DNA from 3 places in the Streptomyces sp. NPDC000594 genome. Region 2 is predicted to be linked to each of the others. Evidence: riboswitches for the same ligand, from Rfam matches in the RefSeq annotation. Region 2 holds a riboswitch; each other region holds the start of a gene.
The links. A riboswitch is a leader RNA that binds a small molecule or an ion and turns the genes downstream of it on or off. The one in region 2 is predicted to bind cobalamin.

Region 1 (2,255 bases), on a different contig from region 2:
GACCTGGGTACCGTCACCGGTCTGAAGCAGCGGCCCGGGGGCGGCGACGGGCGCGGCACCACCTGGACCCTCGACCCGGGCGCGGCCAAGCTCGCCTGGGTCGGCACGGACGACACCATCCATGTCAGCGCGGTCCAGCACGCGGTCTCCCCGCTGCGCGTCGCCCGCACCGCCGCGCCGCGCACCTTTGCGCGGAACGGCACCGGCGAGTGGGCCGCCGCCTGGTGGCTCTCCAGGCCGGCGGCGTCCTGGCGGGTGACGCTCACCCACCGCGCGACCGGTGGGACCGTCCGCACCTGGACGGGCGGGAAGACCCTCAGCGCGGTACGGGTCGACTGGGACGGCACCTCCGGCACGGGCACCCCGGTGGCGACCGGCGCCTACACCTGGCGGCTGACCGCCGGCCCGGCGGACGGCTCGGGCCCGGAGACGACGGCCACCGGTGTCGTACGGGTCCGGCCCTGACCACGACCCGCGAGGAACCGGCCCCTTCCCGGACCACCGGGGAAGGGGCCGACCCGCTACTTCAAGCCGTACAGGGTGTACGGCGGATAGGTGTCACATCTGAAGTCGAGGATCAGCCAGATGTTGACCAGATGGGTGCCCGTCGCCACACAGCTCGCGTACGACGGGTGCGTACCCATGGAAACCCAGGCGGTGGCCCCCGAGGGGGCCGGTCGTGGCGCGGCCTGCGCGGCCAGCGCTCCGGCACTCATCAGCGAAACGGCCACGCCGACGGTGGCGAACACCGTACGTAGGGACATGACGAGGGGCCTCCTTCTGCTCACCGGGCACCACCGGCGCCGACGCGCCGGTGGCCGGCCTGAAGCTTCCCGTCAGCCTTCGCCCCGTTCAACAGGACGTGCACATTCCTGTTGAACGGGGCTCCGCGACCCGGAGCCCGGCCTCAGAAGGAGGTCCAGGTGAAGGAGACCCGGTCGCCCGTGTTCAGCTTGAACTGGCAGCCGCCGACCGGGGTGGGGGTGCCGTTGACCGCGATGCTCCAGTAGGCGCTGCCACCGCCGCTGACGTTCTTTATGGTGTCGACGGAGAAGTCGTCGAACGCGGCGTACCAGGTGCCGTCCCAGGTGAAGTGGTGCTTACGGGCCGCGTCGTCCAGGGCGGCGGTCGGCGTGGGCACCTTCGAGAGGTGGGCGCCGTTGTTGGTGCCGTCGCACCGGTGGGTCCCGCCGCTCGCGGTGGTCACCTCGTGGCCCTTGGTCCTGATCTTCCCCTGGAACAGCGCCCCGTTCGGGCCCTGCACGGTGAGCCGGACCGTGACCGGTGCGTTGGTGTTCGGCGTGGCCTGCGCGGTGGGCGCGGCGGCGAGACCGGTGAGGGCGAGGCTCAGGGCGGCCGTGGTGACAGCGGCGCGGCGGGTCGTGCTGAGGAGCATGGAGTGCCTTTCTGACCGGACCGGGTCCGGCGGGGCACGGCCCTGACGGGCGGCCCGCACCGTCCGCCCCGGGGCGGACACGCACGGAGCGCACAGGGCTGTCGCACCGCAGACCGTGGCAGTGGAAGCGTGGGCATGCCATGCGACGGGCATCCCGACTCGCGGCACGCGCCGCACACGGTTGCAGGTCAGCGCCGGAATCCCACCGGCTTCCCCCGTTCGCACAGCCATTCGGTTGTGGCCCGGTGGTGGCCGGGCAGACGCATCGTACGGTCGAATACCCGCCACGCCAAGGGGTGTTGGCCATCGGGCCCCGGCGGGAGCGGCGCGAACCGCTCCCACCGGGGCCGCAGGGGTGCCTACCTGCCGTGGTAGGCGTTGTGGACGGTGATGGTGCTCCGGTTGTCCCGGGTGTCCACGATCTGCGCGCGGAACGAGACCGCCTTGCCCTTGGCCGGGCTGGTGACCGTGATCGCGCCCTGGCTGACCGGCACCTTCTTCCAGGTGGTGCCGTCATGGGAGACGGAGACGGTCAGGGACTTCAAGCCCTTGCCCGCCGCCGGGCCCTCGACGGTGACCGGGACGGTGAGCCGCTTGCCCGCCGGGGTGGTGTTGTCGAGCGCCAGCTTCGGCGAGAAGCGGACCGAGGAGACCGGCAGTTCGGCCACCGTCCCCCGGGCCGGCCGCTCCGACCGGAAGGTCCAGCCGGCGTCGATCCGGCTCGCCACCCGGGACACCTTCTTGTCCCGTACCGCCGAGGCCGTCAGGGTGTACTCGGCCGGCTCCGCACCGACGGTGAAGGTCTCCCCGCGGAGGAAGTCGACCTCGCCGACGCCGGTGGTCCCCCGGTACAGGGCGG
Region 2 (2,255 bases):
ACGGGCCTGCGTGGCGGCGCAGATGGGCCGTGAGCCGTTCGAGGACGGGGCCGTATCCACCGGTCGCGGCGAGCGCGAAGGCGGTGTCGGCGGTACGGAGCCGGTCGGGCTCGGTGGTGCCGTCGTGGACCACATGGTCCCGGCCCTGGAGGTTGCCGGTGAGCCAGCTCTCGGCCTTCTTCAACTCGGCGCGGGCGACCGGCGGGTCGGGGACGGGGGTCTCACCGGGTCCGCCGTCGCCGCCCCGGATCTCATCGGGGGTGAAGTCGGGCCGTCCCTTGCCACCGGCGACATCGGTGCCGCCGAAGACCCAGGCGTCGACATCGCCGGGCCTGAGTTCCCGGGTCATGGCGCCGTAGCGGCTGTAGGTCCAGTCGTCGTCGCCCCGGGAGGCGACCCAGTAGGACCAGTAGGCGTCGGGGGTGGGGGTGAGGAGGCAGTCCTCGTCCTGGGGGGTGGGGTACTGGGTGCCGGAGTTCACGGCGGGATGGCCGATACGGCAGAGGAACCCGGCGCCGTCGTGCTGGGTGCCGGTGGTGCGGAAGCCGGTGTCCCGCAGCAGCTCGTAGCCGGTGGTCGGGGTGGTGTCGCAGCCGACGCGGACCGGTCCGCCGAAGACCCCGAAGTCGACGGCGACCCTGGCGCCCCGGGTGGGGGTGCACTCCTCGGCGGCGGTCGCCCCGGGGGGAGCGGACCGGGGCGCGGCGGTGGCGGGCACGGCTCCGGCGGCGGTCGCCAGCAGTGCGGCCATCAGCAGGGAGAGCAGGGTTCGCGCGGGGGCGGTGGCCGCCGCCCGACGGTACGCACGCCGCTGTCCGGTATCCACCCGTGGCCCCCCGTATCGGCCGGGTGGAGACAGGCGTGGCAGCAGGCCACCCGGGCGATGCGCCTCCGGGCGGCCATGATGGACCACGCCGCAGTCCACGACGGCGCTCTTCGTTCCGTTCTCTCTCCGCTCCAGGCAGTCCGGCTCGCCCGCTCGCACGGGCCCACGGTTGCGGGTCAGCGCCGGATTTCGACCGGCTTCCCCTGGTGTGGAGTGTTCTCAACAGCCGGATTGGAACACGGTGTTGAGCGGGGCGTCAAGGCACCCGTCGCCGGGCCTCCCCCGTTCCCGATGCTGGCGGTGATCGCCCAGGTCAGGTAGCGTCCTTCGCTGTCCATGGGGGAATCCGGTGGGAATCCGGGGCTGACGCGCAGCGGTGTGGGACGGCGGGGAGCCGTCCCGAGCCCGAATGCCCATGCGGCAGGCACATCCGTACAGGAAGCCGTACCACGCGTTCCGGACGGCGGACTCCGCGCTCCCCCGTACCGGCACCTGGGCGGGGCGCTGTGGCCGGCGTCCCTCATCCCAGGAGCAGGCCATGTCACGTCCCTCCGTCCGCAGACTCGCCCTGGCCCTTCCGGCGGCCGTCGGCGCGCTCGCGCTGCTGGCGCCGAACGCCACCGCCACCTCCACACCCGCCCAGATCGCCACCTCCACCACCAACGGTGTCGCCTACCTCAAGACCCTTCAGGCGGCGGACGGTTCGTACGCGGGCCCGGGGCTCTCCGGCGAGTGGGCCTTCAGCGCCTTCGCCGCCGCGGGCACCGCCGTCGCCGATGTGGCGCCCGGGGGCGACACCACGAAGAACGCCCGTACCGTCTACCGCAATCTGCTCTCCTCCGCGGGCTGGCCCGCCTCCCCCACCCCGCCGGTCACCGAGTTCGAGCGGGCCACCCTCAACGCGTACGCGGCGGGCATCGACCCGGCCCGGGTGTCGGCCTCGCGCAATCTGATCGCGCACATCTACAGCTACTGGCAGACCGCCGAGACCGGCTACTTCGGCCCCTCGGCCTCGTACAACGGCACGGTCTTCGCCGCGCTGGCGCTCGCCGGGGCGCGGACCCAGACCGGTGCGCAGCGGGTGCCCGCCGCGGTGCTGAACCGCGCGGTGACCCGGATCCGGGCCAATCAGCACAACGACGGCGGGTGGAACTACAGCAAGGCCGAGGGCAATCCGGCCCAGCTGGCGGCCCCCAGTGACATCGATATGACGGGGGCGTCGATGGCGGCGCTCTGCGCGGCGGGGGTGCCGAACACCGACCCGGACGTGGTGGCGGCGCGGACCTTCCTCAGTGACAAGCTGCTGGAGCCGTCGGGTGCCTTCGACGCGATGTACGGGCCCAACTCCAGCTCCAACGGCTGGGCGGTGTCGGGGCTGAACGCCTGTGGCATCAACCCGCAGACCGGCCCCTTCCTCACCGGGATGAAC
Region 3 (2,255 bases), on a different contig from region 2:
TTGCGCTCGGGCTCGCCATGGACCAGGACATCGATCCCGGTCTTCTCCTGGAACGCGATCACCTCGGCGATCTCGGCCCGGATGCGCTCCTCGTACCCGGCGGTGTCGATCCGTCCGGCCCGCAGATCGGCCCGTGCAACGCGCAGTTCGTCGGTCTGCGGGAAGGAGCCGATGGTGGTGGTGGGCAGCTGCGGCAGCCCGAGGCGGGTGCGCTGGGCGACGGTCCGCTCGCCGTAGGGCTGGGAGCGGCGGCCGTCCGCGTCGGTGATCGCCCCGGTACGGGCCCGGACGGCCGGGTCGCGGGTGATCGGGGAGGCCGCGCGGGAGGCGAGCGCGGCCCGGTTGGCGGAGAGTTCGCCCCGGATGGCGTCGGTGCCCTGGGCGAGGCCCTTGGCCAGGGTGACGATCTCGGCGGTCTTCTGCCGGGCGAAGGCGAGCCAGCGCAGGATCTGCGGGTCGATGTCGCGTTCGGCGGCGGCGTCGATCGGGACATGCAGCAGCGAGCAGGAGGCGGCCACATCGACCCGGTCCGCGAGCCCCAGCAGGGTGCCGAGGGTGGCGAGAGACTTCTCCAGGTCGTTGACCCAGATATTGCGGCCGTTGACGACTCCGGCGACCAGCCGCTTGCCGGGCAGCCCGCCGACGGCGGCCAGCTTCTCCAGGTTGGCGGCGGCGGCCTCGGTGAAGTCGAGGGCGAGACCCTCGACGGGTGCCTTGGCGAGGACCGGCAGGGCCTCGCCCAGCTGGTCGAAGTAGGAGGCGACCAGCAGCCGCGGACGGTCCGTGAGGGCGCCGAGATCACGGTAGGCGCGGGCGGCGGCGTTCAGCTCCGCCGGGGTGCGGTCCTGCACCAGGGCGGGCTCGTCCAGCTGGACCCATGCGGCACCGGCGGCCCGGAGATCGGCGAGGACGGCCCCGTACACCGGCAGCAGACGGTCCAGCAGGGTCAGCGGGTCGAAGTCGGCGGCCACCCCGGGGGCGGGCTTGGCCAGCAGCAGATAGGTGACCGGGCCGACCAGCACCGGCCGCGGGGTCAGCCCGAGCGCCAGGGCCTCGGTCACCGCCGCGACCTGCTGGGTGGAGTCGGCGGTGAAGACCGTGTCCGGGCCCAGCTCCGGCACCAGATAGTGGTAGTTGGTGTCGAACCACTTGGTCATCTCCAGCGGCGCCACGTCCTGGGTGCCGCGGGCCATCGCGAAGTAGCCGTCGAGGGCGTCGGCGGCGACGGCCGCCCGGTGCCGCTCGGGGATCGCGCCGACCATGACGGTGGTGTCCAGCACATGGTCGTAGTACGAGAAGTCGCCGGTGGGCACCTCGTGGACGCCGGCCCCGGCGAGGTCGCGCCAGGTGGCGGCGCGCAGTTCGGCGGCGGTGGCCCGGAGGGCGTCGGCGGTGACCCGGCCCTTCCAGTAGCCCTCGATTGCCTTCTTCAGCTCCCGGTTCGGGCCCTGACGGGGGTAGCCGTACACGGTGGCCTGTGCTGCCGCGGCTGCGGACTTCGGTGTCACGGAGATCTCCTTCGCGAGATGAATCCCTGAGATCCCGGGGACGGGACGAGAGCGCGAAGGGGTGACGGACCGGACGGGCCCGTGTGCGATGGCACGGTCCTCCGTCTGGTGTCGCCGACCCGCCCTCGAGGTCACCGGGATATCCGCGCGCGGAATCGTCCGCGTGCGGGCAACGGGCAGGTCTTCGGACTCGCGGGCACATCCACCGGGGACCGGCGGACACCTACTGGCCGTCGCTTCCCAGATCCCTGTGGACCCAGTGCGTATGACGGCGGTCGTTCCCACTCACCGCTGCGGGGCAGTCCCGGATTCCCACCAGGTTCCCTCTTACGACGCAGCCCGTCTGGCGGACGGGGCGAACCAGCTGCACCGGTCAGCTTACGGTGCCGTTTCCCCCAGCGGGGAGCCATGTCCAGAATGCGGATGATGTCCTGTGGGGGAACCGCCGGGTCGGGACCGTGCTGCTTGGATGGGCCCATGAGATGGGATCATGAAACCGGTGCGGCCCTCCTGGTCGAGCTGGAGAACTACTACGACACGGTGCCCCGTTCCAACGCGCGGGCCGAGGAGCTGGGACCGCTCACCCTCTTCGTCCGGGAGGGCGCGGGCTGGCCCTACTACGCCCGGCCCACGCTCACCGGCCCCGGCTCGGTGACGGCTGACGTGGTGGCGGTCGGCGCGGTGACGGCCGACGCGGTGGCCCGGGTCCGGGCCCGCCAGCGGGAACTCGGCGTTCCGGAGAGCTTC

Region 1: it holds a riboswitch for cobalamin, as region 2 does, so the genes downstream of both, ABT354_RS23075 (DUF4430 domain-containing protein) here and ABT354_RS00930 (prenyltransferase/squalene oxidase repeat-containing protein) in region 2, are expected to answer to the same signal.
Region 3: it holds a riboswitch for cobalamin, as region 2 does, so the genes downstream of both, metE (5-methyltetrahydropteroyltriglutamate--homocysteine S-methyltransferase) here and ABT354_RS00930 (prenyltransferase/squalene oxidase repeat-containing protein) in region 2, are expected to answer to the same signal.

Annotation. Positions count from the first base shown of each region.
Region 1 covers NZ_JBEPCY010000017.1:83,627-85,881, forward strand. Annotated here, with positions in the region: gene ABT354_RS23065 (hypothetical protein) at 1-465, shown strand, start outside; gene ABT354_RS23070 (hypothetical protein) at 522-764, opposite strand; gene ABT354_RS23075 (DUF4430 domain-containing protein) at 908-1,396, opposite strand; cobalamin riboswitch at 1,524-1,657, opposite strand; gene ABT354_RS23080 (S8 family peptidase) at 1,756-2,255, opposite strand, start outside.
Region 2 covers NZ_JBEPCY010000001.1:291,802-294,056, reverse strand. Annotated here, with positions in the region: gene ABT354_RS00930 (prenyltransferase/squalene oxidase repeat-containing protein) at 1-826, opposite strand, end outside; cobalamin riboswitch at 952-1,072, opposite strand; cobalamin riboswitch at 1,144-1,241, shown strand; gene ABT354_RS00925 (hypothetical protein) at 1,365-2,255, shown strand, end outside.
Region 3 covers NZ_JBEPCY010000011.1:92,714-94,968, forward strand. Annotated here, with positions in the region: gene metE (5-methyltetrahydropteroyltriglutamate--homocysteine S-methyltransferase) at 1-1,508, opposite strand, end outside; cobalamin riboswitch at 1,667-1,888, opposite strand; gene ABT354_RS17755 (GNAT family N-acetyltransferase) at 1,986-2,255, shown strand, end outside.